DNA from 3 places in the Mesorhizobium sp. 113-3-3 genome. Region 2 is predicted to be linked to each of the others. Evidence: predicted binding sites of a transcription regulator. Region 2 holds the regulator's gene; each other region holds the start of a gene.
What was found. The regulator PhoB, encoded in region 2, activates phosphate uptake and scavenging genes when phosphate is short. The targets are predictions, from matches to a motif close to TGTCATNNANCTGTCAT.
Positions count from the first base shown of each region.

Region 1: a site for PhoB is predicted at 5,330-5,346, ahead of JG746_RS16430 (esterase-like activity of phytase family protein). Genes of this name have one in related genera too.
Region 3: a site for PhoB is predicted at 4,636-4,652, ahead of JG746_RS33855 (ceramide glucosyltransferase). Genes of this name have one in related genera too.

Region 1 is NZ_AP023243.1:3,372,355-3,382,380, reverse strand. It holds gene JG746_RS16445 (ABC transporter ATP-binding protein) at 1-1,165, shown strand, start outside; gene JG746_RS16440 (trimethylamine methyltransferase family protein) at 1,188-2,741, opposite strand; gene JG746_RS16435 (GcvT family protein) at 2,754-5,165, opposite strand; gene JG746_RS16430 (esterase-like activity of phytase family protein) at 5,458-6,921, shown strand; gene JG746_RS16425 (patatin-like phospholipase family protein) at 7,075-8,694, opposite strand; gene JG746_RS16420 (L,D-transpeptidase) at 8,880-9,671, opposite strand; gene JG746_RS16415 (MATE family efflux transporter) at 9,883-10,026, shown strand, end outside.
Region 2 is NZ_AP023243.1:1,536,532-1,546,557, forward strand. It holds gene pstA (phosphate ABC transporter permease PstA) at 1-392, shown strand, start outside; gene pstB (phosphate ABC transporter ATP-binding protein PstB) at 389-1,192, shown strand; gene phoU (phosphate signaling complex protein PhoU) at 1,218-1,925, shown strand; gene phoB (phosphate regulon transcriptional regulator PhoB) at 1,945-2,634, shown strand; gene JG746_RS07440 (ROK family protein) at 2,647-3,897, opposite strand; gene xylF (D-xylose ABC transporter substrate-binding protein) at 4,167-5,207, shown strand; gene JG746_RS07450 (sugar ABC transporter permease) at 5,353-6,684, shown strand; gene JG746_RS07455 (ATP-binding cassette domain-containing protein) at 6,699-7,523, shown strand; gene JG746_RS07460 (CHASE domain-containing protein) at 7,678-9,318, shown strand; gene JG746_RS07465 (YMGG-like glycine zipper-containing protein) at 9,413-9,658, opposite strand; gene JG746_RS07470 (hypothetical protein) at 9,742-10,026, opposite strand, start outside.
Region 3 is NZ_AP023243.1:7,031,508-7,041,533, forward strand. It holds gene araD1 (AraD1 family protein) at 1-316, shown strand, start outside; gene JG746_RS37945 (hypothetical protein) at 427-786, opposite strand; gene JG746_RS33845 (2'-deoxycytidine 5'-triphosphate deaminase) at 813-1,907, opposite strand; SAM riboswitch at 2,042-2,119, shown strand; gene JG746_RS33850 (O-succinylhomoserine sulfhydrylase) at 2,177-3,367, shown strand; gene JG746_RS33855 (ceramide glucosyltransferase) at 3,384-4,535, opposite strand; gene apaG (Co2+/Mg2+ efflux protein ApaG) at 4,756-5,148, shown strand; gene JG746_RS33865 (Hsp33 family molecular chaperone) at 5,387-6,418, opposite strand; gene argF (ornithine carbamoyltransferase) at 6,531-7,442, opposite strand; gene JG746_RS33875 (aspartate aminotransferase family protein) at 7,459-8,658, opposite strand; gene JG746_RS33880 (GcrA family cell cycle regulator) at 9,016-9,534, shown strand; gene JG746_RS33885 (magnesium and cobalt transport protein CorA) at 9,704-10,026, opposite strand, start outside.

The DNA.
Region 1 (10,026 bases), 1.8 Mb from region 2:
CGGATCCGGCAAATCGACCTTGCTGCGCTCCATCGCCGGCCTGATCCGGCCAAGCGAGGGCGCCATCGCCTTCGAGGGCAAGCTCGTCTGCGGCACGCCGGACGGCATTGCCATGGTCTTCCAGAGTTTCGCGCTGTTTCCCTGGCTGACCGTGCTGCAGAATGTCGAACTCGGGCTCGAGGCGCAGGGCGTCTCGCCGGCCGAGCGCCGCAAGCGCGCTTTGTCGGCCATCGACCTGATCGGCCTCGACGGTTTCGAGAACGCCTATCCGAAGGAACTGTCGGGCGGCATGCGCCAGCGCGTCGGGCTCGCCCGCGCCCTGGTGGTGCATCCCAAGGTGCTTTTGATGGATGAGCCGTTCTCGGCGCTCGACGTGTTGACGGCCGAGACGCTGCGCACCGACCTGCTCGACCTCTGGTCGGAAGGCCGCATGCCGATCGAATCGATCCTGATGGTGACGCACAACATCGAGGAGGCCGTGCTGATGTGCGACCGCGTGCTGATCTTTTCGTCCAATCCGGGCCGCGTCGTCGCCGAGCTCAGGATCGATCTGCCGCAGCCGCGCAACCGGCTGGACCCCGCCTTCCGCGCGCTGGTCGAGGACATCTATGCCCGCATGACCGCCAGGAAGGAGCCGGGCACCCCTGTCCGCGACGGCGTCTTCCCGGGTTCCGGCATCGCCATGGTGCTGCCGCGCGTCTCGACCAACCTGCTTGCCGGCCTGATCGAGGCCGTTGCAGCGCCGCCCTACAACGGACATGCCGACCTGCCGCCGCTGGCCGCCAGCCTGCAGCTTGAGATCGACGATCTGTTCCCGATCGCCGAAACGCTGCAGCTGCTGCGCTTCGCCGAGTTCGCCGAAGGCGACATCCAGCTGACGCCGGCGGGCAAACGCTTCGCCGAAAGCGAGGTCGACGCGCGCAAGCAATTGTTCGCGCAGCAGCTCGCGACCTATGTGCCGCTGGCCGGTCACATCCGCCGCGTGCTCGACGAACGCGCCAACCACAAGGCGCCGGCCCGCCGCTTCCGTGATGAGCTGGAGGACCACATGTCCGAGGACTATGCCGACCAGACGGTGCGGGCCGTCATCAGCTGGGCGCGCTACGCCGAATATTTCGCCTATGACGAGGAGAGCGACCTGTTCACGCTCGACAACCCCACCTAACCAATCTGGGCGCCGCGCCTGGTTACGACACCGGCGCCGCGCCGCCCTCTTCGGTGCGCCGCGCGATGAACTCGTCGAGCACGCCGGCAGTGGTGGCAGCCGAAGCGGGCGGCTCGAAATCGGCAAGGATGCGTTTCCAGATACCGGTGGCGCGCTCGGTGGCGGTCTTTGATCCGTTTTGCGTCCAGTTGCCGAAGTTCGACCAGTCGGCCACCAGTGGCTCATAGAATGCCGTGCGGTAGCGCGACATCGTGTGGCCGGCCGAGAAGAAATGCCCGCCCGGCTGCACTTCGGCGATCGCCTCGAAACCGATCGCGTCGTCGTCGCCAGGAGTCGTCGCGCAAAGCTCGGCTATCGACTGCACCGCCTCGATGTCGGTGATCAGCTTCTCGAAAGAGACACTCAGGCCCCCCTCCAGCCAGCCCGCGGCGTGGATGCAGACGGTGGCGCCGGCAAGCACCGAGCCCCAAAGGGCGAACTGCGACTCATGGGCCGCCTGCGCATCGGAGATGTTGGCGGCACTGCCGGCGCCCGATCGCCAGGGAAGGCCGATGAAGCGCGCCAATTGGCCGGCCCCCAGTGTCGCCTTGACGTGCTCGGGTGTGCCGAACGCCGGAGCGCCCGACTTCATGTCGACATTGGAGGAGAAGGAACCGTAAAGCACGGGTGCGCCCGGGCGCACGATCTGCGCCAGTGCCAGGCCGGCCAGCGCCTCGGCATGCTGCAGCGTCAGCGCGCCTGCGACCGTGATCGGCGCCATCGCCCCGGCCAGGCAGAACGGCGTGATGACCAGGACCTGTCCGGCGCGGGCGAAGTCGATGATGCCTTGCGCCATCGGTATATCGAGCTGGCGCGGTGAATTGGTGTTGATGATGGTGTAGCAATGGGCGCCGGCGCGGAATTCATCCTCCGACAGCCCGCGCGCCAGCCGGATCATCTCAAACCCATCCTCGACCTGCGGCGTGCCGCGCGCGAAGACGAAGGGGAACTTGTCGGACAGCGTCAGCTGCGCGCGGTTGACGGCATAGTGGCGAAAGCGGTTGTCGACATCCTGCGGCTCGATGCAGGGGCAAAGCATGTGCAGTACGTCGAAATGCTGGATGAGCTTGGTCAACTCCTCGAAGGCGCCGAGCGTTCCCGGCCGGCGGCCGCGTTCGAGATCGGTGACGTTCGGCGCGCCAGCGCCTGCGAGGAACGTCATCGAGCCGAGTTCGAGCAAAAGATCGCGGCTGCGGTCGCCCGCCAGCGCCGGAATTGATTTTGGCGCCGAGGCCAGCGCCGCGGCCACGATGTCGCGGCCGATGCGCACCATGTCGGTGTCCGGGTCCACGAGCGCACCGGCGCGGGCGAAAATCTCCCGCGCCTGCGGCAAGAGCACCTTGATGCCGAGCTCCTCCAGCACGCGCAGCGCCGTGTCGTGGATCGCGGCGATCTGGTCGTCCGAAAAGATCGGCTGCGGCATGAACGGATTCTTCAGCGACCGGTAGTTGGGACGGCGGCTGCTTTCGCTGCCGGCCTCGCCCGTGCGTCCGCGCCGGCGCTCGCGCCTGCTGTCTCGTGCCGCGTCATCGATCATCGAAAATCCTCCTCATTGCCGCATCGCCTTGCCCGAGGGATCGTAGGGCGAGGCCGCGATGACCCGAGCCGGCCGCTCGACGCCGACAATGTGCACCGAAAGCGCCGTCCCCTCCTCGGCAAAATCGCCGTCGACCAACGCCAGCGCGACACTCTTGCCGATCGTGTAGCCAAAGCCGCCGGACGTGACGAAGCCGACGCGCCGGCCGTCGCGCCAGACCGGCTCGAAGCCGCTGGCGTCGGCATCGACGGCGTCGACCTCCAGCGTCACGATCCGTTGCGCGGCACCGGCATCGCGCTCCTTCAGCGCCGCCTCGCGGCCGACGAAATCGCCCTTGTCGAAGGTGATGAAACGGTCGAGGCAGGTCTGCCCTGGCGTGTAGCCCTGCGTGAATTCGCGCGACCAGATGCCGAAGCTTTTCTCCAGGCGCAGCGCATTCAGCGCGTAGTAGCCGATCTCGGCCAGGCCAAGATCCTCGCCGGCGGCAAGCAAGGTCTCGCGCAGCGTGGCATGCATGGTCACGGGACAGCTGATCTCGAAGCCGAGCTCGCCGGCGATGGACAGACGGGCAAGCCGCGCCTGCACCATGCCAATGTCGAACGCGCCGCAGGCCATGAACGGCAGTGCGGCGGCGGAGGCGTCCTGATGTGTCGTGCGCTCCAGGATTTTCCGCGCATTCGGCCCGGTCAGCAGGAAGCCGCCCGTCGCGTCGGAGATGTCGGTGACCGCGACGCCCCCACCTGTTTGGCTTTCGAACCAGCGCATGTGGAATTCCCTGAGGTGGTAGGAACCCATCAGCCAATAGTCGCCGCCGCCCCAATTGATCACTGTGAGGTCGCCCTTCAGCCGCCCGTCCGGCCCGAGCATAGGCGCCAGCCGCGCCTGCCCGGCCTTCGGCAACCTGCAGGCAAGCAGCCGGTCGAGCCATGCCTCGGCGCTTGGCCCCGACACCGCATAGCGTGAATAGGCCGAGATATCGACGAGACCGGCGGCACGCCGGACCTGCAGCGCCTCGTCGCCGACAATGTCGAAAGCGCTGGAGCGCTTGAGCGTGGTGTTCTCGCAAAAGCCCATCGGCGCGAAATAGGCCGGGATTTCCAGCCCCCACGATGCAGTCCATTCGCAGCCGGCCGCGCTCATGCCGTCATAGGCGCCGGGGCGTTTCAAGGGCCGGCCGGCCGGCAGCCGCTCATTGGGAAAGGTCATGACGAAACGGCGCGCATAGAATTGCCGCGTCGTCTGCCCGAGATATTCGCGGTTGGCGGCAAAGGCGCCGTAGCGGGCAATGTCCATGCCGGAAATGTCGGCCTGCGGCTCGCCGTAAATCATCCATTCGGCCAGCGATTTGCCGACGCCGCCGCCCTGGCTGAAACCGGCCATGACGCCGCAGGCGACCCAGTAGTTTTTCAGGCCGCGAACCGGTCCGACGATCGGATTGCCGTCGGGGGTAAAGGTGAAGGCGCCGTTGACCCATTTGCGGATGCCGGCGCTCGCCAGGCAGGGAAAGCGCTCATGCGCCCTGCCGAGTTCCAAGCTGATGCGGTCTATGTCTTCCGGGATCAGCTCGATGCCGTAGTCCCACGGCGCGCCGTCCATGTGCCAGTGCTTCGGGTTCTGCTCATAGACGCCGAGCAGCACGCCCTTGCGCTCCTGGCGCAGGTAGGAAAAGCCGTCGAGGTCGACGGCGATGCCGATCTCCCGGTCCAGCGTCGCGATCTCGGGGATGTCCTCGGTGATGAAATAATGGTGCTCCATCGGCGTCACCGGCAGGTCGATGCCGGCCATGCGGCCCAGCTGCTTTGCCCACAGTCCGCCGGCGTTGACGACATGCTCGGCAACAATGGTGCCCTGCTCGGTGACGACGTCCCAGTGGCCGTCCGCGCGAGACTTCAACTCGACGACACGGTTGCGCAGGATGATGTCGGCCCCGCGCTTCTTGGCGGCACCCGCATAGGCATGCGTCGTGCCGTAAGGGTCGAGATGGCCTTCGTTGGCATCGTAGAGACCGCCGAGCACACCGCTTACGTCGACGATCGGGCAGATTTCCTTGATCTCGTCAGGGGTCACCAGACGAGCCGTTTCGATGCCGACCGACTGGAACACCGCCCAGGCCGATTTCAGCCATTCCCAACGCTGGGGATCGCTGGCCATGTTGACGCCGCCGGTCATGTGCAGGCCGATATCCCAGCCGGACTCGGCCTCGATCTCCCGATAAAGCTTGATGGTGTAGTCCTGCAGCGCCGCGACATTGGGATCGGCGTTGAGCGCATGAAATCCGGCCGCCGCATGCCAGGTCGAACCGGCGGTCAGTTCGGCGCGCTCGATGAGCGCCACGTCGGACCAGCCGAACCGCGTCAGGTGGTAGAGCACCGAGGCGCCGACCACCCCACCCCCGATGACCACTGCACGGTAGTGCGACTTCAAGGCTTCCCTCCCGGTCTGTCAGAAGCGCACCATATACGCACTGGACATAAGTGTCCAGTGATGCGCCTGCACGCCCGGACGGATGCGTGGGGAGGATCCATTCTTCCGCCAGAGCGCGTGTTTTTCCCGGCCTGCGAATATCCCGGCGGGCACACATGCCGCCCTGTCACGCAAGCATCATGTTCGCGCCGTAGACCGCTTTTGGGGGGGCGCGCGGCATCATCGATGTACCGCCTCTTTAAGCTTTCGCTCTTCGGCCGCTCCGGCACATCTGTCACAAAGAGGATCATCCATGAAACACCTGCACCGAACCGCCTCGCTCGGCGTCGCGCTGGCCTTGTTCAGCGCCTTGACGCCGGCGCTCGCCGAAGGCACCGCGACCGTCCTCGTCAACAAGGGCCTGGTCGGCGTCGGCCGCATCCCGGCCGCACAGCGTGACAAATTCGGCGAGACGTTCGGCTCGGGTTCCGGCATGGCGATCGACACATCGAGCTGGACGCATGAGGCCGGCACCTACAAGGGTTCGCTCTGGCTGCTGCCGGATCGCGGCTACAATGTCGCCGGCACCACCGACTACCGGCCGCGGATCAACACGATCGGCATCGAGTTCACGCCGGCGGCAGCAGGCGCCGCTGGCCAGGAGCAGACCGAGGTCAAGGCGACGCTTACCGACACCATGCTTCTGACCGACGACAAGGGCACTGATGCCACCGGTCTCGATCCGCTGTCGGATGTGCGCGCCGGCGCCGGCGACATGCCGATGCTGCCCGTCGCCACCAATGGCAAGCTCGCCCTCGACAACGAGGCGATCGTGCGGTTACCCGACGGCTCGATGTTCATCTCCGACGAATATGGCCCCAACATCTACCGCTTCTCGGCGCAAGGCCGCCTGCTGTCGGCGACCCAGCCGCCGGCGGCGCTGGTGCCGATGCGGAAGGGCGCGCCGAACTTTTCCTCGGACAATCCCGGCCCAGGTGCCGCCGAGCCCGATCCGAAGGATCCGGAGACCGGCCGCCAGAACAATCAGGGTCTCGAAGGCATGGCGATGACGCCGGACGGCAAGTTCCTGATCGCCGTGCTGCAGTCGGCGACCAGGCAGGATGGCGGCGATTCCGGTTCGACCCGGCAGAACACGCGGGCGCTGGTCTATGACGCTTCCGACCTCGCCCATCTCAAGCTGGCGCATGAATATGTCGTGCCGCTGCCGGTGTTCAAGGATGCCAAGGGCAAGACCAAGGTCGCCGCGCAAAGCGAGATCGTGGCGCTGTCGGACACGTCCTTCCTGATGCTGGCGCGCGACAGCGGCAACGGCCAGGGCGTCAAGGGCGACACATCGCTTCTGCGCCAGATCTTCGTCGTCGACGTTTCGGCGGCAACCGACATCGCCGGCGGCCCCTTCGACGCCGCCGACATGCCGGTCGCGCCCAAGGGCGTGCTCGATCCGTCGGTGACGCCGGCCAGGCTGACGCCGTTCATCGACATCAACGACAATGCGCAGCTCAATCGCTTCGGCCTGCACAATGGCGCGCCGAACGACCACAACAACCTGTCCGAGAAATGGGAAGCAATGTCGCTGACCAGCGTTCTCGATCCGAAGCTGCCCGACGACTATTTCCTGTTCGTCGCCAATGACAACGACTTCCTCGCCCAGGACGGTTTCCAGGTCGGCGCCTCCTACAAGGCCGATGACGGCGCCAATGTCGACACCATGTTCCTGGTCTACCAGGTCACGCTTCCCGGCCTCGCCAAGAAGTAGTTACCCTTATCCAGGCGGGCGCGCTCGGCGCGTCCGCTCTGCGGTTCGCCGATCAAATGGTGGTCTTTCGGCCACACCTCGCTTTTGAAAATGCGCCTGCCTTGAGGCGACTGTCGTCTCGCGCTCAGATCTCGCGCCACTTCATAGTCTTCTTTACTTGTCGAGATTCCTTCTCATGCGCGCACGCCATGTTGGCAGCGAGAGGCCAACGAGGCCAAACAGCGTAGCCCAGAGGATACTTTGCCAACCGCTATTGATCGAATTTCCGAGATAGATCGACCAAAGTACGATGACCGAAGCGTGCCAGGAGGGTCTCCCGGCCTCGTCAGGCTTCACACGGACATCCGGAAACTCAAACTCGCTCTTCGTGAGGTCACTGATATTGCTTCGCTTATAAGGGTGAACCACGCTACAAGGCGGAAGCGCTCGACGAATTAAGCGCAGTCGGGTCCAAAACTTATAATTCAGCCGGTATATTCGCGAAGAATAGCCAGTTCCGCTTCTCAGAACACGTTCTGCTGTGCGCTCCCCAAGTACCATCAAAGCGTTGGTACGCTTTGCGTTGAAATTCAGAGTCCCCATAAGCATGTTGCCAAGGTCGGTTGGCGGTGAAAAGACGACTAACTTTATTTTGTCGAAGTGGCTAAGAGCAGCGCTGTAGGCCTCAGCGCTGATTTGCGGTGGACCTTCGACAAATATCGCCTGCATCAGAACATTGCGCATGTGATCTTTCAAATCAAACAGGGTGGGGCTAAGCGAAATCAACCATATCTCATCAACATCCTGCCCAAGAATTGGAGTAATCGGAGTGTTATCGGCTACCCCCCCATCGACAAATGTTTTGCCATCGATTGTCATTTCGGGAAGAATTCCTAACGGCAGGGCTGCGCTAGCATATGCAAAAGCCGCTTTTAATTGAGCTGGAGCGCGTTGCAGGTCCGCATAAACTGCCTTAAACACGCCAGGGGTGGAAAGCAGAAAGTGCGGTGACCCCGGACCATACTCTTTCGCGACGGTAACGAATGTAGGTATTTTAATTTCGGCCGAGAGGAATTCTACGATCTTACCAGCGAGCAACTTTCCCTCTAGCAGGGTAGACCTAAGCTCCATTGGTGCGCGAGCGACCACGACAATTGCAGCATTGTAACCTACATATGCCCAAGTGAAACCTTGGACCGGCTGGATGAACCTGAACAGTTCAAGCAGCAACGATCCTGCTCCAACGAGTACTGCTATCTCGCCAACAAAAATTTGCGCTCCAACGATCCGGCTTCTGACTCGTTGATCCCAGCCAACCTTTGGCAGTGTGTTCGTGAAAGCGCAAATTGCAATAATAGGAATCAGGATCAGACTCGCGATGGTGAGCCAAGTAGGCATGCCATACGGCGTAAGAGCCCAACACAGTATACCAACAAGGATAGAAAAGATGAGATCGCGGGCAACTTGGGAGCGGCCTTCCGGTTCGACGCCATTTAAGTAAAGGAGAAAGATCTTCCCTACTATGCAAAAGATCTTGAGAACGCGTCGAAAGCACCCGTCTGGAGTTTTACCAAGAAAGAGGCTGTGATCGATTGACCTCCAGAGCGCAATGCCTTCTTCAATTTTTTGGGTCGACCAAATGATAGCGCAAAGGCCACCCGCCGACGTGCCCGCAACCGCAGAAAATTCAATTCCTTGTCGCTGGAACACGCGCAAACACCCAAGAGCAAACGCCCCCTTCGCGCCGCCACCTTGGATCACAAGGCCACGCTTCGGATTGGATCTGGCTGCCATCGAACCCACTCTCGGTATGGTTCATTGCCAAAGTTGCATACAAACATTGGACGTTGCGAGGACTAGTGCCTCAAACCACGACTCTTGCCTGCGCGAGGGCGTATCTCGATCCTGGCCTGTAGTACTAGACTAGCGCCGAATATTGCAAATTTATTGGCCAGTCGATAGCGCGCCAAATGCGATATCTACTTCAGGAACTCCGCGTCCCTCGGCACGCCCGCATCGATCGGCTCGGCCGTCCTGCTCGCCACCGCCATGATCTTGCCGGCGGCTGACAAATTGGGGCGCACGAAGACCTGTGCGGGACCGTTGACGCGGCTGTAGAGGTCGATGATGTCCTGGTTCATGAAGCGCACACAGCCCGACGATGCGTTCTTGCCGATGGATTCCCACTCCGGCGTGCCGTGCAGCCGGTACATCGTGTCCTTGCCGTTGCGGAACAGATAGAGCGCGCGGGCGCCGAGCGGGCTCTGTGGGCCTGGCGGCATGCCATCCTTGAACTTCGCCAGTTCCGGCCGGCGCTGGATCATTTCCGGCGGCGGCGTCCACACCGGCCATTTCTTCCGCGCCTGGACCACGGCGCTGCCGGTCCAGCCGAAACCGGCCTTCCCTAAGCTGACGCCATAGCGGATGGCCTTGCCGCCGTCGCGCACCAGATAGAGGAAGTGCTCGGAGACATCGACGACGATCGTGCCGGGTTTTTCACCGGTCGGGTCGGCCACGATCTGGCGAACGAACTTCGGATCGAGCTTGGCCACCGGGATTGCCGGCAGCTGAAAGCCCTCGTCGGTGCGCGCCGCGTACATGCTGGCGGTATCGCCGAACGCCGTATCGGGCGGCGGCGCGGCCGCCGGCGGCGGCGTCACCACCTCAGTCGTCGTACACGCCGAAAGAGCCATCGAAGCCGCGCCCAATGCGGACGCACCGATAAAGGCGCGCCGGTTCAGGCGCTCGGAAAACAGCGGACTATCGGACATCAACCCCCCGGATATTCGCAAGATCTGATAAGGAATGCGGCCCCCACGCCCCCGGGGATCAATAGCCCATTCCGGGCGCTTTGAGAACATGATTAGATCAAGGTGCGCCAGGAGACCTCCGGCCAAGCTTTTCCGACGCCGCATCGACCTGCCCCGTTGAATCGGCAATGATGGTGGAGCGGATCCAGATCAGTTTGCCGAGTCGCCAGCCATGGACGAAAAAATGCCCGCGCGCCGGCGCACCGGCGACCTGACCAGCGGCCCGATTCCGCGCACGCTGCTCATGTTTGCCTTGCCGGTGCTCGGCTCGAACGTGCTGCAGTCGCTCAACGGGTCGATCAATGCCGTCTGGGTC
Region 2 (10,026 bases):
TCGTCGTGCGCACCACCGAGGACATGCTCAACCTGGTGCCGAACGCCTTGCGCGAAGCGGGCACCGCGATCGGCGCGCCGCGCTGGGTGGTCATCCGCTCGGTTGCCTATCGCGCCGCGCTTTCGGGCATCGTCACCGGCATATTGCTGGCGATCGCGCGCATCTCCGGCGAGACCGCACCGCTTCTTTTCACGGCGCTGAACAACCAGTTCTGGTCGAGCAATCTCAACGCGCCGATGGCCAGCCTGCCTGTCACCATCTTCCAGTTCGCTCTCAGTCCCTATGAGGAATGGCAGCAGCTGGCCTGGACCGGCGCACTCATCATCACATTGACGGTTCTCGCGCTCAGCATCTTTGCGCGCAGCCTGACCGGACGCAGAGAGGACAAATGAGCCAGATGTTGTCTCCAGACATGACGATCGCCGCCGAGGCGGTGACCAAGGCCAAGATCGAGGTCAAGAACCTCAACTTCTACTACGGCCAGTCGAAGGCGCTGAAGGACATCACGCTGTCGCTGCCCGAGCGCAGCGTCACCGCCTTCATCGGCCCTTCGGGTTGCGGAAAGTCGACGCTGCTGCGCGTCTTCAACCGCATCTACGAGCTCTATCCCAAGCAGACCGCCGAGGGCCAGGTGCTGCTCGACGGCCAGAACATTCTCGACCGCTCGCAGGATCTCAACCTGCTGCGCACCAAGATCGGCATGGTGTTCCAGAAGCCGACACCGTTCCCGATGTCGATCTACGAGAACATCGCTTTCGGCGTCAGGCTCTATGAGAAGATCAGCAAGGCCGAGATGGACGGCCGTGTCGAGCAGGCGCTGAAGCGCGCGGCGCTGTGGACCGAGGTCAAGGACAAGCTCAACGCCAGCGGCCTCAGCCTGTCGGGCGGCCAGCAGCAGCGGCTGTGCATCGCCCGCACCGTGGCGGTGAAGCCGGAAGTCATCCTGCTCGACGAGCCGGCCTCGGCGCTCGACCCGCTGTCGACCGCCAAGATCGAGGAACTGATCGACGAGCTGCAGGCCGACTACACGATCGTCATCGTCACCCACAACATGCAGCAGGCCGCGCGCGTGTCGAAGCAGACGGCCTTCATGTATCTGGGCGAACTGGTCGAATTCGACAAAACCGAGAAGATCTTCACGTCGCCTCGCGAGAAGCGCACGCAAGACTACATCACCGGCCGCTTCGGCTGATCGCACGCATACGAGGACCAGGATCATGGCCGAACACACAGTCGCAGCCTTCGACGAGGATCTCGGACAGATCAGCAGGCTGATCAGCGACATGGGCGATCTCGCCGGCTCGATGGTCGGCGGCGCCACCAAGGCGCTGCTGAATTCCGACAATGCGCTCGCCCAGCGCGTGGTCTCCGACGACGCCATCATGGATGCGCGCCAGCGCGAGCTCGACGACCGCGCCATCACGCTGATCGCCAAGCGCCAGCCTATGGCCGACGATCTGCGTCATGTCGTGGGCTCGATCCGCATGGCCGGCGATCTCGAACGCATCGGCGACCTTGCCAAGAACATTGCCAAGCGCGTCGGCACCGTCGGCCTCAGCTCCACGCCGCGCGACCTGTCGCATTCCATCGACGCCATGGCGCAGCTGGTGCTGATCCAGGTGCAGGGCGTGATCGAGGAATATGCGGCGCGCGATGCCGCCGCACTGGCGAAGCTGCGCGCCGACGACGAACGCATCGACGTCAAATACACCTCCGTCTTCCGCGAACTGCTGACCTATATGATGGAGGATCCGCGCAACATCACGGCCTGCACGCATCTGTTGTTCTGCGCCAAGAATCTCGAACGCATCGGCGACCATGTGACCAACATCGCCGAGAACGCGTACTATGTCCTGACCGGCACGCAACTGCCCGCCAACCGTCCAAAGCAGGACGAGACGGCGATGTCGGCGCCGGCGGCCTGAGCGCAGGGGTAACCAAGCGATGATCGCACCACGCATCATGGTGGTGGAGGACGAGGAGCCGCTCGGCGTGCTCCTCCGCTACAATCTGGAATCGGAAGGTTATCAGGTCGAGGTGGTGACACGCGGCGACGAAGCCGAAATCCGCCTGCAGGAGAACGTGCCCGACCTCCTGGTGCTCGACTGGATGGTGCCGGCGGTGTCCGGCATCGAACTCTGCCGGCGCCTGCGGATGCGGCCCGAGACCGAGCGGCTGCCGATCATCATGCTGACCGCGCGGGGCGAAGAAAGCGACCGTGTGCGTGGGCTGTCCACCGGCGCCGACGACTATCTGGTCAAGCCGTTCTCGACGCCGGAATTCATGGCTCGCGTCAAGGCGCTGCTGCGCCGCGCCAAGCCGGAAGTGCTGTCCAGCGTGCTCAAGGTCGGCGACATCGTGCTCGACCGCGAATCGCACCGGGTCTATCGCAAGAAGAGCGAGATCCGGCTCGGACCGACCGAATTCCGCCTGCTCGAATTCATGATGCGCCACCCCGGCCGCGTGTTCTCGCGCAGCCAACTGCTCGACAATGTCTGGGGCGAGACGATCTACATCGACGAACGCACTGTCGACGTGCATGTCGGCCGGCTGCGCAAGGCGGTCAACAATGGCCGCATGCCGGATGTCATCCGCACCATTCGCGGCGCTGGCTACGCGATCAGGGAAGATTGAAAGCGACCTGATTCAGGCGACGTTTTTCTTGGCGGCAAGGCCCGCTTTCGTTTGCACGCCCGGCGCGAAAATCTCCTGGTCGACGAAGGTCAGCGCGCGCATGGCACAGCCTTCGCGGATCAGCGGCAGCTCGTTCGGCTCGGTGTCGAAGGAGATCGATTTCGAGTGCTGGCCGCCAGCGGTCTGGGCGATCGCCTCGCGCAGTGCCGGCTCGATCAGGTCGAAGGCGGCGGCGCTGACGCCGACCATGGCGACGGGCGCGGGATCGATCAGCGCGAACAGGCTGCCGAGGCCGTAGCCAAGTGCCTCGCCGGCCTTGCGGTAGGCTTCGCGCTCGGGCCCGTCCCGTTCGCGTGCCGTGGCGGCCAATGCCCGCATCTGCGCGTCGCTGACATCGGCCACCGGCTCGGTGTCCTCGCTGAGCTGCCTGGCGTTGCGCCAGATGGCATAGTTGCCGGCATAAGCCTCGACGCAGCCACGGCGGCCGCAGCGGCAGAGCGCGCCGCCCGGCCGATGGATCATGTGGCCGAACTCGCCGCCCGAGGAATGGGTGCCGGTGAACAGCTCGCCCTTCAGCACCAGCCCCATGCCGATGCCGTGCGACAAAAGGATGGCGATGAAGTCGTCGCGGTAGCGCTCGGGATCGCGCCAGCGCAGCGCCACCGCCATCATGTTGCAGTCGTTTTCCATGGTGGCGGGGATGCCGAACTCGGCTTCGAGTATGTCGGCGAAGGCGATGTCGGTCTGCGGCGTGATCGGCGACCAGAGCATCGCCCGGGCTTCGGTGTCGGTGATGCCCTGGATCGCCAGCGCGATGCGGGCGACGCTGCGTACGTCGATGTCGGGATCCTCGAGCCGCCGTCGCACGATTGCCGTGCATTCGCCGATCAGCGCTTCGCGCGACATGGTCAGCGTGTCCAGCCGGCGCTGTTCCTCCGATATCACCTGGCCGGCATAGTCGATGACGGCGACGGAGAGGAAATTCAGCGACAGCACCACGGTCATGACAGCCGCGGCCTCCGGGTTGAGGCCAAGGCCGACCTGCGGCCTGCCGCGTTTGAGCGCGCCGGCCTCGCTCGGCTTGCCCTCGGCCAGGATGCCTTCACCGATCAGGTCGGAGGAAATCGCCGATATGGTCGAATGGCTGAGGCCGGTGGTCGCCGCGATCTCGGTGCGCGAAGGCCGGCCGGCCCGGCGCACGGCCGTGATCACCATGGCGCGGTTGCGCCGGCGCAGATCGTCGTGACGGATTCCGACCGACATGTTTTTCCATATCCTCCCGGTCGCCGCGGCTCCTCCGGTCCCTCGAACGCCGCGCGACACGGTCAAATACTGGCAGAAGCGGCCCGTCCTGTCATTTATTTATTCCGAGGCTCGAAAAAAATTCGGAAGGGCATCAAAATCCATCAGAATCGTTGTTGACAGCGTTCCGGTGTTAGACCAGTGTTTTTTCGAGGCTCGAAAAAATAGAGCCTCTGTGCCGGCCTTAGGGCCAGTTTGGTCGCGCCATACGCGGCGCAGGGAGGAATATTATGAAGAGATTCACAACCGCCATCCTGGCGGGTGTCGCCATGTCGCTGACGCTTGCGTCGGTCGCGCAGGCGAAGGACAAGGTCATCGGCGTTTCGTGGTCCAACTTCCAGGAAGAGCGCTGGAAGACCGACGAGGCCGCCATGAAGAAGGCCATCGAGGCCGCCGGCGACAAGTACATTTCCGCTGACGCGCAGTCCAATCCCGGAAAGCAGCTCACCGATGTCGAAAGCCTGATCTCGCAGGGCGCCAATTCGCTGATCATCCTGGCGCAGGATGCCTCGGCCATCGGCCCGGCCGTGCAGAAGGCGCTGGACGAAGGCATTCCGGTCGTCGGCTATGACCGCCTGATCGAGAACAAGGACGTCTTCTACCTGACCTTCGACAACAAGGAAGTCGGTCGCCTGCAGGCGAGCGCGGTGTTCAAGGCCAAGCCGGAAGGCAACTATGTCTTCATCAAGGGCTCGGGCGCCGATCCGAATGCCGACTTCCTGTTCGCGGGCTCGATGGAAGTGCTGAAGGCTGCCATCGACAGCGGCAAGATCAAGAATGTCGGCGAGGCCTATACGGACGGCTGGCTGCCCGCCAACGCCCAGAAGAACATGGAGCAGTTCCTGACCGCCAACGACAACAAGGTCGACGCGGTGGTCGCGGCCAATGACGGCACCGCCGGCGGCGTCGTCGCGGCGCTGACGGCGCAGGGTCTTGCCGGCACCGTGCCGGTTTCGGGCCAGGACGGCGACCATGCCGCGCTGAACCGCATCGCGCTCGGCACCCAGACCGTGTCGGTGTGGAAGGACGCGCGCGAACTCGGCAAGAATGCCGCCGAGATCGCCTCGCAGCTGGCCGACGGCAAGAAGATGACCGACATCGCCGGTGTGAAGGACTTCACGACGCCTGGCGGCAACACCGTCAAGTCGCTGTTCCTGACCCCGGTCGCCATCACCAAGGACAATCTCAACGTCGTCATCGACGCCGGCTGGATCAAGAAGGACGAAGTCTGCGCGGGCGTCGCCGCCGGCAGCGTCGCCGCCTGCAACTAAACGGCGCAAGATTGTTCGACATCGACGCCGCGGCCCAAAAGCCGCGGCGTTTTCCCAAGGGCTTCCCGCTTCAAATGACCGCGGAAAGCAAATAGCATCCATGTTCCGGCACCCGCGCCAGACGGTAAACCGGTGGGAGGATAGCATGACCGACACGACCTCTAATCAACCGGTCGGCAGCACTGCAGCGGACAGGGCGCGTGCATCCGAACTCAGCGCCGTTGGGCGGTTCCTCAAGGCGACCGAACTCGACACGCGCATGCTCGGCATGGTCGGCGCGCTGTTGATCATCTGGGTCGGCATCCATGTCCTGTCGGGCGGGCTTTTCCTGACGCCGCGCAATCTGTGGAACCTGTCGGTGCAGACCTCGTCGGTCGCGATCATGGCGACCGGTATGGTGCTGGTCATCGTCATGCGCAACATCGACCTCTCGGTCGGATCCGTCGAAGGCGTGATCGGCATGATCATGGGCGTGGCGCAGGCCGAATTCCTCATCCGCGTCGTCGGTTTCCAGCTTGGAAATCCCTGGCTCTGGATCATCGCGCTGGCCGCCGGCGTGGCGCTCGGTCTCCTGATCGGCGCATTCCAGGGCTTCATCATCGCCTATATGGAGGTTCCGGCCTTCATCGTGACGCTGGGCGGCCTGCTCGTCTGGCGCGGCATGGCATGGCTGATCACCAGCGGGCGCACGGTCGCGCCGCTCGACACAACCTTCCAGCTGATGGGCGGCGGACCACGCGGCTCGATCGGCGCCACCGCCAGCTGGATCGTCGGTGTCGTCGCCTGCGTGGCGGTCGCCTTCATGCTGCTCAACGGCAGGTCGCAGCGCAAGCGGTTCCACTTTCCGCTGCGCCCCGTCTGGGCCGAGACCTTGCTTGGCGTGGTTGCCTGCGCCGCTATCCTTGGCGCGGTCTGGATCGCCAATTCCTATCCATGGCCGATCGGCATCGTGCGCCAGTACGCCCAGCAGAACGGCATCACCGTTCCCGAAGGCGGGCTGTACATCGCGCATGGCATTGCCATACCGGTGCTGATGGCGGTGGCCGTGGGCATCATCATGACCTTCATCACCAAGCGCACGCGTTTCGGCCGCTATGTCTTTGCCATTGGCGGCAATCCGGAGGCGGCTGAACTTGCCGGCATCAACACGCGCTGGGTGACCATGAAGGTGTTCATGATCATGGGCGTGCTGGCCGCGATCAGCGCCGCGATCTCGTCGGCACGCCTCAACGCGTCGACCAATGCGCTGGGCACGCTGGACGAACTCCTGGTCATCGCCGCCGCCGTCATCGGCGGCACGTCGCTCGCCGGCGGCGCCGGCACGGTGATGGGCGCCATGCTGGGCGCGCTTCTGATGCAGTCATTGCAGTCGGGCATGGTGCTGCTCGGCATCGACTCGCCGCTGCAGAGCATCGTCGTCGGCGCCGTGCTGGTCATCGCCGTGTGGCTCGACACCGTCTATCGCAAGCGGGTTTAGGGGGAGAAACGATCATGACCGACAAAATCGCTCCCGCAACTGCCCCAACAAATGCCGCCGCGGGCACGCCGCTGATCGACATGCGCAACATCTCGATCGCCTTCGGCGGCATCCGCGCCGTCGACGATGCCTCGATCGATCTTTTCCCCGGTGAGGTCGTGGCGCTGCTCGGCCACAACGGCGCCGGCAAATCGACGCTGATCAAGATCCTGTCCGGCGCCTACAAGCGCGATGCCGGCCAGATCTTCGTCAATGGCGAGGAGGCTTCGATCTCCAACCCGCGCGACGCCAAGAAATACGGCATCGAGACTATCTACCAGACGCTCGCTTTGGCCGACAATGTCGACGCCGCCGCCAATCTGTTCCTCGGCCGCGAGCTGATGACCGGCTGGGGCACGCTCGACGACGTTGCCATGGAGGCCGAGGCGCGCAAGGTGATGGGGCGGCTCAATCCGCGCTTCCAGCGCTTCAAGGAGCCGGTGATCAAGCTGTCGGGCGGCCAGCGGCAGTCGGTGGCGATCGCGCGCGCGATCCTGTTCAACGCCCGCATCCTGATCATGGACGAGCCGACGGCTGCCCTTGGTCCGCAGGAGACGGCGCAGGTGGGAGAACTGGTCAAGCAGCTCAAATCCGATGGCATCGGCATCTTCCTGATCAGCCACGACATCCACGATGTGTTCGAACTGGCCGACCGGGTCTGCGTGATGAAGAACGGCCAGGTCGTCGGCACTGCGCGCACCACCGATGTCACCCAGGACGAGGTGCTCGGCATGATCATCCTGGGCAAATGTCCTCCGGGCGCCATTCCCGGGCCTGGCGCGCTGAAAATCGCCGCCTGAGGCCCCGCGCCGGCGGCCCGGTATCGGCTTGACCGGCATGGCCGGTTGCCGCCCACGTGATATGCCAGTGATCGCGATGGCTTGGCCTTGCCATTGTGTTGGCCTGACGACTTGCCCATAAAGGTCCGGTATTGCTCATGGGCCGCATCATCCGTTGAAGAAGCTTTTTCCAATCGTCGCGTTCATCGCTGTTGCGCTGATCAGCATGACCATGGCGGGATTCGCCTATTTCGCGACGCAGGAGGCCTCCCGCATCAAGTTCGAAGCGGCCGCCGACGATGCCCTCAACCGGATCGAGAGCCGCATCGACCTGCATCTGTCGCTGCTGCGGTCGACTCAGGCCCTGTTCGACGCCCGCAATGGCGATATCTCGCAGACAGAGTTCAAGGCGTTCTTCAACGCGCTGGATGTCGACAACAATTTCGCCGGCCTGCGCGGCATCGGGTTCCTCGGGCTGGTCAAGACGGGTGACGAGGCGGCGCTCGAACGCGACATCCTCCACGATTTTGGCGTCAGCCATCCGATCTATCCTGGAACCACGCAGCCCTGGCGCGCGCCCATCGTGCTCTTCGAGCCGCTGGATCCGTCCAACCAGGCCAGCATCGGTTATGACATGTTCAGCGAACCGGCGCGGCGCGCGGCGATCGAGCAGGCGATGGCCGATGACCAGCAGCACGCGAGCGGGCTGGTGCAGCTGGGCCAGGGCACGGGTGCCACGCAGACCTTCCCCGGCTTCCTCGTCTTCGTGCGGCTCAACGTCGAGACTGCGCCGGAGGTCATCAACGCATCGCGATCCTCGACCGCGGGCTTTCTCTACGCCGCCTTCCGGGCCCGCGACCTGTTCCAGATCGCACTCAGCCGCGCGCCGTTGCTGCCGGTCAACACCGAGATCTATGACGGCGCGGCGGACAGCGGCAATCTCTTGTTCCGGTCGGAGACGCCTCCTGCCTCGGCCTTTGGCGATCGGCTGCTCGTCACCCGCAAGATCACGGTGGCCGGCCGCCCATGGACGGTGCTGTTCCGGCCGACCAGCGCCTTCTCGCAGCCGTCGTCGCGCGCCATCCCGGTGATGCTGGGGCTGTTTGGCCTGCTCGCGGCGGGCGCCATCGCACTGGTGGCGCGTTACCAGGAGCGAGCCTATGAGGCGGCGTCACGCCTGCACGAGACGACCGAAAAAAGCCTGCTCGAAAAAGACCTGATGCTGCAGGAGATGAAGCATCGCATCAAGAATTCGATCACAAGAGTGCTGGCGATAGCGCGGCAGACGGCGTCGCGGGCGACGGACGTCAACGAGTTTTCGGCGTCTTTTTCGGCCAGGCTGCAGGCGATGGCGGCGTCCCAGGACATGCTGACGCGCTCGCGCTGGCAGAAAGCCGATCTCGCCGACCTGCTGCGCATCGAGCTTGGCCAGGTGTTCGGCAAGGATCTGCCCGAGGGGTTGCTGTCGGGACCGGAGGTGCTGCTCGACGAGACCACGACGCAGGCGCTCGGCCTGACCTTCCACGAGCTGGCGACCAATGCGCTGAAATATGGCGAAGCCGGCAATTCCGCCAATTCGCTCAGGAGCGACTGGGCGCTCAAGGTCGAATGGTCGGTGGAAGGGCGCGGGCGGGAACGGACGCTGGCGCTGCACTGGCTGGAGGCCGGGAAGAAAAAAGTCGAGGCGCCGGTCGAGACCGGATTCGGCACCAAGCTGATCGACCTCAACGTCACGCGCGAACTGCGCGGCACGATCAAGCGCGATTTTCAGGCCGATGGTCTGAAGGTGGAAATCAGAATTCCGCTGACAGGCTGACGGCGAACAGTCAGGCTGACAGGGCACGCCCATACGTGCAAAATCCGGAGGCCGGCGGACCGGCCTCCGGATCGAAGTTTCGACTATCGCCGAATCAGTTGCAGCGCGCCGTGTAGATCCGGCCGCGATGATCGCGATACTGGCAATAGCCATTGCGCAGGTTGCGCACCAGCAGGCCGGAACCGGCACCGACGGCCGCACCGATCAGCGCGCCCTTGCCGCCGCCGACCAGACCGCCGATACCGGCGCCAATCAAGCCGCCGCCAACCACGTCCTGTTCGGTCGAGGTGCAGCCGCTGAGAGCGGCGACCGCAACCATGGCAATAATCATCTTCCGCATAGAGTCACTCCTCACTTTGTGTCCACACTTTGGTAAGCTCCAGCAGCCATTTAGCACGAAATAACGGCCTTTGCTGCTCCAATTTATTGTTGGCTAAGGTAGTCCTTTTCTGGGCGCGTTGCATTCGATGCCATGACGAGGCTGGAAATGGCAAGAGAGGCGTCGAGGCTGCCGTCGGGACGCACATTCCAGACGACCTGATCGTAGTCATCCTCAAGCGCGGGATCGACAGCAAGGCATCTGGCGACGATATGCTGCGCCTGTCCCTGCACGTCGCCCATGGCAAAGGGGCGTTCGGCGGTGCATTCGTCGGCGGTTTCGAAAATGCTCACGGGCACCTGCAACTCGCGACAATCGGTCATCGAGTT
Region 3 (10,026 bases), 1.6 Mb from region 2:
GCCTTCCGACATCCGCGGCACCTCGCGCATCGTGCGCGACGGCAAGACGCTGTGGGAAAAGCCGTTCCTGTCGGGCGAAGCGAACATGTCGCACACCATCGCCAATCTCGAACACCATCACTTCAAATATTCGGCGTTCCGCCAGCCCGGTGACGTGCATGTGCATATGTTCGGCACCGCGACGCTGTCCTTCGCCGACGGCGTCAAGACCGAGGCCGGCGATGTGTTCGAAATCGAGGCCGGCGATTTCGGACTGCCGCTGCGCAACCCGCTCGAGATCGAAAAGCCGGTGAAGGTGGCGGTGAAGGCGCTTTGAGAGCGTGATCTCCCCGCTTCTTGGGGAGATGGCCGGCAGGCCAGAGGGGGGGCGTTGTCCCGCCAGCGTAGCAATGGAAGCAACTGTGCCTTCCGCTATTCCTGACGCTCTTAGGAGAGGTCGCGATCCTTGCGCCTCCCTCTGCCCTGCCGGGCATGTCCCCCACGAGGGGGGAGATATTGGCAGCTTCTCAATAAATATCGAAGTCGAAATACTTGGCCTGGATCTTCTAGTAGGTGCCGTCGGCGACGAGCGCATCGATGGCTGCGTTTAGCTAGTCGCGCAGGGGCGGTGTCGTCGAGGCGCACGGCAATGCCGGCTTGCGTTTCGGTGCCCTTGACGTCGCCGACCAGCTTGCAGCAGCCGTCGCTCGACTTCTTCAGCCAGTCCACCAGCACGAACTTGTCCGAAATCACGGCATCAAGCCGGCCGTTGGTCAGGTCGGTGATCGCCTCTCCCGGCGCAGGCAAGTATCTTGCCCGGCGGCAATCGGCGCTCAGCGTGCGGCGCGGAAGTGCTTGGAGAGCTTCAGGCCCTGTGCCTGGTAGTTGGAGCCGAGATCCGTGCCGTAGAGCGACTGCGGCCGTTTCAGCATGTGCTCGTAGACCAGCCGGCCGACGATCTGGCCATGGTCGAGGATGAACGGCACTTCGTGGCTGCGCACCTCAAGCACCGCCCGGCTGCCGGTGCCACCAGCCGCCGAATGGCCGAAACCCGGATCGAAGAAGCCGGCATAGTGGACGCGGAATTCACCGACCAGCGGATCGAAAGGCGTCATCTCGGCGGCGTAGAGTGGTGGCACATGCACCGCTTCCTGGCTGACGAGGATGTAGAATTCGTCGGGGTCAAGCACCAGCTCGCCGGCGCCGCTCTTGTGGATCGGTTCCCAGAAATCGACGACATCCTGCGCGGCGCGCTTGTCGACATCGACAAGACCGGTGTGGTGCTTGCCGCGATAGCCGACCAGCCCGTCACTGTCGCCGTTGAGATCGATCGACAGCGCGATGCCGCCGCCCGAAATATTCGGCGGTTCGGTGGCGACCAGCATCTGCGCGCGATGCAATTCATTGAGTTCGGCTTCGGCGAGCAAAGCGTTGCCGGTGCGGAAGCGGATCTGCGACAGGCGCGAGCCGGTGCGCACGACGATCGGGAAAGTGCGCGGGCTGACCTCGAGATAGAGCGGACCGTTGTAGCCGACGGCGATCTTGTCGAACTCGTGGCCGCGGTCGGTCATGACACGGGTGAAGATGTCGAGCCGCCCGGTCGAGCTCTTCGGGTTGGCCGAAGCGGAAATCTCTGCCGGCAAGGCAAGGCTTTCGAGCAGCGGCACGATGTAGACGCAGCCAGTCTCCAGCACCGCGCCTTCGGCCAGATTGATCTCGTGCAGCTTCAGCCTGTCGAGCTTTTCCGAAACCTTATGGTTGGGACCCGGCAGGAAGGACGCGCGCACCCGCCAGGCCTTGTCGCCGAGCCTGAGATCAAGGCTGGCCGGCTGGATCTGGTCGGGATCAAGAGCACGTCGCGACTTCAGCGCACCGGACTGGAACAGCGCCGCGATGTCCTGATCGGGAAGAATGCCTGTCTGCCGCAAAGCTTCGCTCCTGGGCGACCATTTCTTGGCGCAGGTTCTTGTCGCAAACCGTGGGACACTTTTGCGAAACCTGCTTGGTACAAACCTCTTAATGAAGCCGGCAATTGACGCAAGCGTGGTACGGGTCTAAAGGATCGTTATCCCGTGGTGATTTGGCCGGTCGGCTTGCAGCCACGTTAAACAAGTCGCTAAAGGACCGTTGGCCGTGAGGCCGTATGGACCGGTTGCGACTTTCGTGACCGGTTTTTTTGTGTCTGGAAACAAAAGCGATGAGCAGCAACAAGCGCAACTGGAAGCCTCAGACAGCCCTCGTTCATAGCGGAACCCTGCGTTCCGGCTTCGGCGAGACCTCGGAGGCGATGTACCTGACCCAGGGCTATGTCTACGAAACGGCGCAGGCGGCGGAAGCCCGTTTCAAGGGCGAGGAACCCGGTTTCATCTATTCGCGCTACGCCAATCCGACCGTCGACATGTTCGAAAAGCGCATGTGCGCGCTGGAAGGCGCCGAAGACGCACGCGCCACGGCATCGGGCATGGCCGCGGTGACGGCGGCCCTTCTGTGCAGCGTCAAGGCCGGTGACCACATCGTGGCGGCGCGCGCGCTGTTCGGCTCCTGCCGCTGGGTTGTCGAGACCCTGGCGCCGCGCTACGGCATCGAGGCGACACTGGTCGACGGCACCGACATCGCCAACTGGGAAAAGGCGGTCAGACCCAACACCAAGCTGTTTTTCCTGGAGAGCCCGACCAATCCGACATTGGAAGTGGTCGACATCGCCGCCGTCGCGTCGCTGGCCAACTCGATCAGCGCGCGGCTTGTCGTCGACAATGTCTTCGCCACGCCTTTGCAGCAGAAGCCGTTGCAGCTCGGCGCGCATATCGTCGTCTATTCGGCGACCAAGCACATCGACGGCCAGGGCCGCTGTCTCGGCGGCGTCATCCTGTCGGACAAGAAATGGATCGACGAGAATTTGCACGACTATTTCCGCCACACCGGCCCCAGCCTGTCGCCCTTCAACGCCTGGACGCTGCTGAAGGGCCTGGAGACGCTGCCGCTGCGCGTGCGCCAGCAGACGGAAAGCGCCGGCAAGATCGCCGATTTCCTGGCCGAGCAACCGCAGATCGCCCGCGTCATCTATCCCGGCCGGGCCGACCATCCGCAGGCTGAGATCGTCAAGAAGCAGATGTCGGGCGGCTCGACGCTGATCTGCCTCGACGTCAAGGGCGGCAAGCAGGCGGCCTTCGCCTTGCAGAACGCGCTCGACATCGTGCTGATCTCCAACAATCTCGGCGATGCCAAGAGCCTGATCACCCATCCGGCGACGACGACGCACAAGAATTTGAGCGAAGAGGCGCGCGCCGAACTCGGCATCGGACCGGGCACGCTCAGGCTGTCGGTCGGCCTGGAGGACGCCGACGACCTGCTGGAAGACATCGCGCAGGCGCTGAAAGCGGCAAAATAGTAGATGTCTTTGGCTTTCAGGCGCGCGACGAAGCCTCTTCCAGCTCCGTAGCCTTGGTGCCGATGGTCATTGCATTGCCGCGCCAGTCGACCGCGCCGCCGAGCCAGCCGCGTGCCCACATGGCTGGCAACATCAAGTCCCGCGCGATCATCGCCGCGACCGTGCGCGGCGACAGGTGCCAGCCCTTGGACCAGGCCAGGGCGCATTCCGGAAGGTAGAAGGCCGCCAGCACGGCGATGGCCGTCAGCAGCAGGCTGACACCGGCGCTGGCTGCCGCAAGCAGCGCAAATGCCAGCGGCACCACCGCGCCGGTCAGGATTTCCGGCGTGAAGAACAGCGGGAAGGTGACGCGGCGCAGACGCGCCCAGCGGGCCTGGCGCGACCAGACCGTGCCAAGCGTGCGCCTGCCAAGCGGCTGCTCGAAGGGTGCCGCGACAAGATTGACGCGCAGGCCAATCGCGCTCACCAGCTTGGTCGCGGCGGCGTCCTCGGCGGCTTCGGCGGCCAGCGCGCGGATGCCGCCATTGGCATCCAGCACCGGCTTGTTCAATAGCATGCTCTTGCCCTGGGCAAAGCCAAGGCCGAGCGCCTCGCCGGCATACTGCCAGCGGGCCTGCAGCGTGTTGAGGAAGGCGCATTCGACCTCGGCCCAGAAGCCCTCCGGCCGCGAGCCGATCGGCGTCGAGCAGACAAGGCCGGTATCCGTCCGCCAAGCCGCCATCAAATGCTGGATGTAGTCTCTCGGCATCAGCACGTTGGAGTCGGCCAGGACGACCCAGTTGTGCCGCGCGGCTTCCCAGCCCTTGGCGCAATTGTTGAGCTTGGGATTGGCACTGAACCGGTCTTCGCCGATCAACAGCCGGGCCGGCACTTTTGGGAAACGGTCAATGGCGGCGCGGATCAACCTGACCACCGGGTCGTCTCCATGGGCAACGCAGAAGATCAACTCATAGCGTGGCCAGTCGAGCGAAAAGGCGCGCTCCAGCGTCTCCTGCGTGAACGGCTCGACGCCGCGCCAGGGTATGACGACCGACACGGGCGGCGATTTGCCGGCTGGCCGTGCGATCGTGGTGCGCCGTTTCAGCTGTGACGCGGCGAGCAGGATGCTGGCGGCATTTGAAAGGATAAGAGCAGTCGAAAGCGAGGCCGCTATGAGAGTGAGTTCCATCGAGATCTGGTCACTCCAGGTGAGACAGCCCGTGTATGGCCGTTTTCAACAGTTCGACAGAGCGCCGAGTCGCCCGGTTCGTGCACACCACCATTGTCATGTGTCACTTAAATGACATTCTTTGCCGGCACCTGCGTTTCAAGGCCAGGCGCGACAAGACGCGCACGTTGACCTGCTCGCCGGGAGCGCCGAAAGGTATGGGACTGTTTTGGAGCCGCCTATGTACCGCGCCGTCACGCGCAACATCGAAGTGCAGGTCAGGCCGTTCTACCTCGAGGATCGCTCGGATCCTTCGGAGAACCGCTATGTCTGGGGCTATCAGATAACGATCGACAACCAGTCGGACGAATTCGTGCAGCTTCTGTCGCGCTATTGGCATATCACAGACGGCGCCGGCCGGGTCGAGGAAGTGCGCGGCCCGGGCGTCGTCGGCGACCAGCCCGAACTCAATCCCGGCGACAGCTATCAGTACACGTCCGGCTGCCCGCTCTCGACGCCGTCAGGCATCATGGTGGGGCACTACACGATGCGCAACAAGCGCGGCGAGACCTTCGACATCGCCATCCCAGCGTTCTCGCTGGATCTGCCGGGAACCAGGCGGACGGTAAATTAGCGTCTTTCTCTCCGTCACTATACCGGGAGTTGAGGAATGGTCCGCGCAGCGGACGAAAAGCCAATTGCTTGGCTTTTCGAATGACGAACGCCCGGCAGGGCAATGAGGGGCGGCGCCAGCCTTCCTGAGATGTCGTCCATGACGGGATCTGCGCGCGGCCAATCGCCGAAGTTCGCGCCGCCCCTCATCCGCCCTTCGGGCACCTTCTCCCCGTGAAACGGGGAGAAGGCAAGGAGCTTCACTGCGCCGCGAATTCCGCCGGGTCGAAGTCGTACTGCTTCGAGCAGAATTCGCAGGCGACATGGATGCCGCCGTCCTCGGTCGAGTCCTTGATCTCCTGCGCGGAGAAGCCCTCGAGGATACCGCGGATCTTGTCGCGCGAGCATGAGCACTGGTCGGCGACGGGAACGCCGCCGAAGACGCGCACGCCATGCTCGTGGAACAGGCGATAGAGCAGCCGTTCGGCGCCGATCGTCGGGTCGATCAGCTCGGTCGGCTCGATCGTGCCGAGCAGCGCCAGCAATTCCTGCCAGGAATTGTCCGCCGGATCATGGATCTCCTCGCGCGGATCGCCGTCGCCGCCCGGCAGGTCCGGAATGCGCATGCGTTCGGGCGACTGCGGCAGGAACTGCGCCAGGATGCCGCCGGCGCGCCATTGTTCGCGCGCGCCGCCAGGGCCTGGCGTCAACAGCTTGGCCACGGACAGCCTGATATCCGTCGGGATCTGCTCCGACTGGCGGAAATAGGTGCGCGCCGCATCTTCCAGCGTTTCGCCATCGAGCTGGACGATGCCTTGATAGCGCTGCGTATGGGCGCCCTGGTCGATGGTCAGCGCCAGCACGCCGCTGCCGAGCAGCGTCTGCTGGGACGTTTCGCCTGCAGCGATCAAGGCCTCGAGCCGATCGGCATCGAAGCGCGCATAGGCGCGCAGCGCCGACGGCGTCGAAAAATCCGCCACCAGCATGTCGACCGGCCCGTCGGTGCGGGTCTGCAGGATGAACTTGCCCTCGAATTTGAGCGAGGTGCCGAGCAGCACCGTCAGCACACAGGCTTCCGCCAGCAGGCGGGCGACCGGCTCGGGATAGTCGTGGCGGCTGAGGATGGCGTCGAGCATCGGCCCGAGCTGGACGGTACGGCCGCGCACGTCGAGCGGGCCGACCTCGAACGGGACGACATGGTCGTCGCCGGCATAGCCGAACTCGCCGAGTTTGGGGTGATGTTCAGTCACTTGATGCGTTTCCAACATGACAAAGCTCCAGGGCGCGGCCATGCCGCCCCCTGGGGTGCATGCGTCCAAACGCGCTTGATTTGCGTGATGCGGCGCAGATAGGCATCGCGCCCCCGCAGATCAAGCGCCCAGACCTTTCAAAGCCCAAGCCACCTCAAGCCCCAAGACACCAGGCAAGCACCGCCTTCTGGGCGTGGAGTCGGTTCTCGGCCTCGTCGAAGACCACCGAATGGGGTCCGTCGATAACCTCGTCGGTCACTTCTTCGCCGCGATGCGCCGGCAGGCAATGCATGAACAGCGCGTCCGGTTTGGCATGCGCCATCAGCTTGGCATTGACCTGATAGGGCGAGAAGACGTTGTGGCCGCGGGCGCGATGCTCCTGGCCCATCGACACCCAGCAGTCGGTGACGACGCAGTCGGCCTGGTCGACGGCTTCCTCGGGCGAGCGGGTGAAGAGCAGCTTGCCGCCATGCGCCTTGGACCAGTCGATGTGCTTCTGCGCCGGCTCGCTGCCTTCGGGCACGGCGACGTTGAGGTTGAAGCGGAACCGCGCCGAGGCTTCGAGCAGCGAATGCAGCACATTGTTGCCGTCGCCGGTCCAGGCGATGGTCTTGCCGGCCACCGGACCGCGATGCTCCTCGAAGGTCATGATGTCGGCCATCAGCTGGCAGGGATGGGTGTCGTCGGTCAGCCCGTTGATCACCGGAACCGTGGCATTCTCGGTCAGCTCCAGCAGCCGCTCATGCGAAGTGGTGCGGATCATGATCGCATCGACATAGCGCGACAGCACCTTGGCGGTGTCGGCTATGGTTTCGGAGCGACCGAGCTGCATTTCGGTGCCGGTCAGCATGATGGTCTCGCCGCCAAGCTGGCGCATGCCGACGTCGAAGGAGACGCGCGTGCGCGTTGACGGCTTGTCGAAGATCATCGCCAGAACCTTGCCTTCGAGCGGCCTGGTGCGCTCGCCGGCCTTGAGGCGCGCCTTTCGCACCACCGCGTCGTCCAGCATGAAGCGCAGGTCGCCCTCGGAAACGGTGGACAGATCGGTGAAATGGCGAACTGACATCGGCAATTTTCCGGAATTACTTCGCGGCGGCCACGGCGATGGCATCCGCCAGGCCTTTGGCACCGGCGCGGATGCGGTTGAGCGCTTCGTGGATCTCGGCGTCGGTGACCGTGAGCGGTGGTAGCAGGCGAATGACGTTGTCACCAGCCGGAACCGCCAGCAAATGCTGGTCACGCAGCGCCATGTTCACCTTGGTGTTGGGCATGGCGCATTTGAGCCCAAGCATCAGCCCGGTTCCCCTGATGTCTTCAATGACATCGGGGAATTCGTCGGCGATCGCCGCCAGGCCCTGCTTCATCAGCAATGCCTTGCGCTGGACATCCTCGAGGAAGCCGTCCTCCAGCACCACATCGAGCACGGCGTTGCCGACAGCCATGGCCAGCGGATTGCCGCCGAAGGTGGTGCCGTGCACGCCCGACGTCATACCGACCACGGCCTCGTCGGTGGCCAGGCAGGCGCCCATCGGGAAGCCGCCGCCAATACCCTTGGCGATCGCCATGATGTCGGGCGTCACGCCTGACCATTCATGCGCGAACAGCTTGCCGGTGCGGCCGATGCCGCACTGGACCTCGTCATAGATCAACAGCAGGCCGTGCTGGTCGCAAAGCTGCCGCAGCCGCTTCAGCGACTGCGTCGGAACCGGGCGGATGCCGCCCTCGCCCTGCACCGGTTCGATCAGGATCGCGGCGGTCTCCGGCGTGATCGCCTTCTCGGCGGCATCGATGTCGTCGAAGCCGACCTGGTCGAAGCCTTCGACCTTCGGGCCGAAGCCTTCGAGGTATTTGTACTGGCCGCCGGCCGCGATGGTGGCCAGCGTGCGGCCATGGAAGGCGCCTTCGAAGGTGATGACGCGGAAGCGCTCGGGATGGCCCTTGACGAAATGGTAGCGCCGCGCCGTCTTGATCGCGCATTCCAGCGCCTCGGCGCCGGAATTGGTGAAGAACACCTTGTCGGCAAAGGTGGCGTCGGCCAGGCGCTCGCCCAGCCGGCTCTGTCCCGGAATCTCGTAGAGATTGGAGACGTGCCAGAGTTTTCCCGCCTGCTCGGTGAGAGCCGCGACCAGGTGCGGATGGCTGTGGCCGAGCGAATTGACCGCGATGCCGCCGGCAAAATCGAGATATCGCTCGCCTTTGTCGGTAACCAGCCAGGTTCCTTCCCCATGGTCGAAAGCCAGGGGAGCGCGAGCAAAGGTCTCGTAAAGCGCCGAACCGCTCATTATATGCGTCTCCGGTACCGGAAAATCAAAAAAGCCGCCAAAGCGGCGGCCTTGTGCGGCTTATCGTGTTTTTCGGCCATGAAGTCAACGAAAACGTCGCGTAGTGGCACGCGATAAGCCCCCTAACTCGACGCCGGCTCATGAGCGACCGGGCAAGTTGGGGAAAACCGAAAAAACCGATTCGTGTTGCACTTGGGACTCTTGTCACCGAGTCAGCGCATAAGGTAATTGTAGTCGAGAAATAACTAGATTTCGTGCGGCGGACCTAATCACCAGATATATGTGGTGTCTGCCCCAGCAAGGTTGCTGGGTCGGGAAGGGATTCCGATTGCGCACGGTTAGCAGGAGCGCGGTCTCATGAACTGGACTGACGAGCGGGTCGAACTTCTCAGGAAACTGTGGTCGGAGGGTCTGAGCGCAAGCCAGATTGCTGCCCAGCTTGGAGGGGTGAGCCGAAATGCCGTCATCGGCAAGGTGCATCGACTGAAGCTGTCGGGCCGCGGCCGTGCAACGGCAACGCCGGCACGCCAGAAGAAGGCCACACAGGGCTCGACCGTCCAGAAGTCGGTGGCGCGCGCCGCAAGCACGGCCCGCCACGTCACGACATCGATCGGCGCGACCGCCCTTCAGACGCAATTCGACGCCGAGCCGGTGGTGCGGCACTATATCCGTCCGGTCGAGAACGTCGTGGTACCGATCTCACGGCACCTGCAGCTCGTCGAGCTGACCGAGCGGACCTGCAAATGGCCGAACGGCGATCCGCTGTCGGAAGACTTCAACTTCTGCGGCAACGAGGCTGCCGAAACGGGGCCTTATTGCAAGTATCACGCGCGTGTGGCCTTCCAGCCGGCGGCGGAGCGGAGACGCAATCGCTGAAGGGAATAGGGCAGTAAGGCAGTAGGGCAATATGTTTTGAGCCGCGCTGATGAGCGCCTTATCTCAACCTACTGCCCTACTGCCCTACTGCCCTACTGCCCTACTGCCCTACTGCCCTACTGCCCTACTGCCCTACTGCCCTACTGCCCTACTGCCCTACTGCCTACCCTCACAGCCACCCATTCTTGCGGAACCGCCAGTAGAGAAACGCGCAGATCGCCGCGATGGTGGCGAGCACAATCGGGTAGCCATATTCCATCTTCAGTTCCGGCATGTCGGTGAAGTTCATGCCGTAGATGCCGGCGAAGGCCGTCGGCACCGCCAGTATGGCCGCCCAGGAGGCGAGTTTCTTCGAGATCGCCGTTTCCTGGCTTTGACCGACCAGCAGGCTGGCCTCGAAGGCAAAGGCCAGCACCTCGCGCAGACTGTCGATCTTTTCCTGGACGGTGCGGATGTGGTCGGTCACGTCGCGGAACAGCGGATGCATGGCTG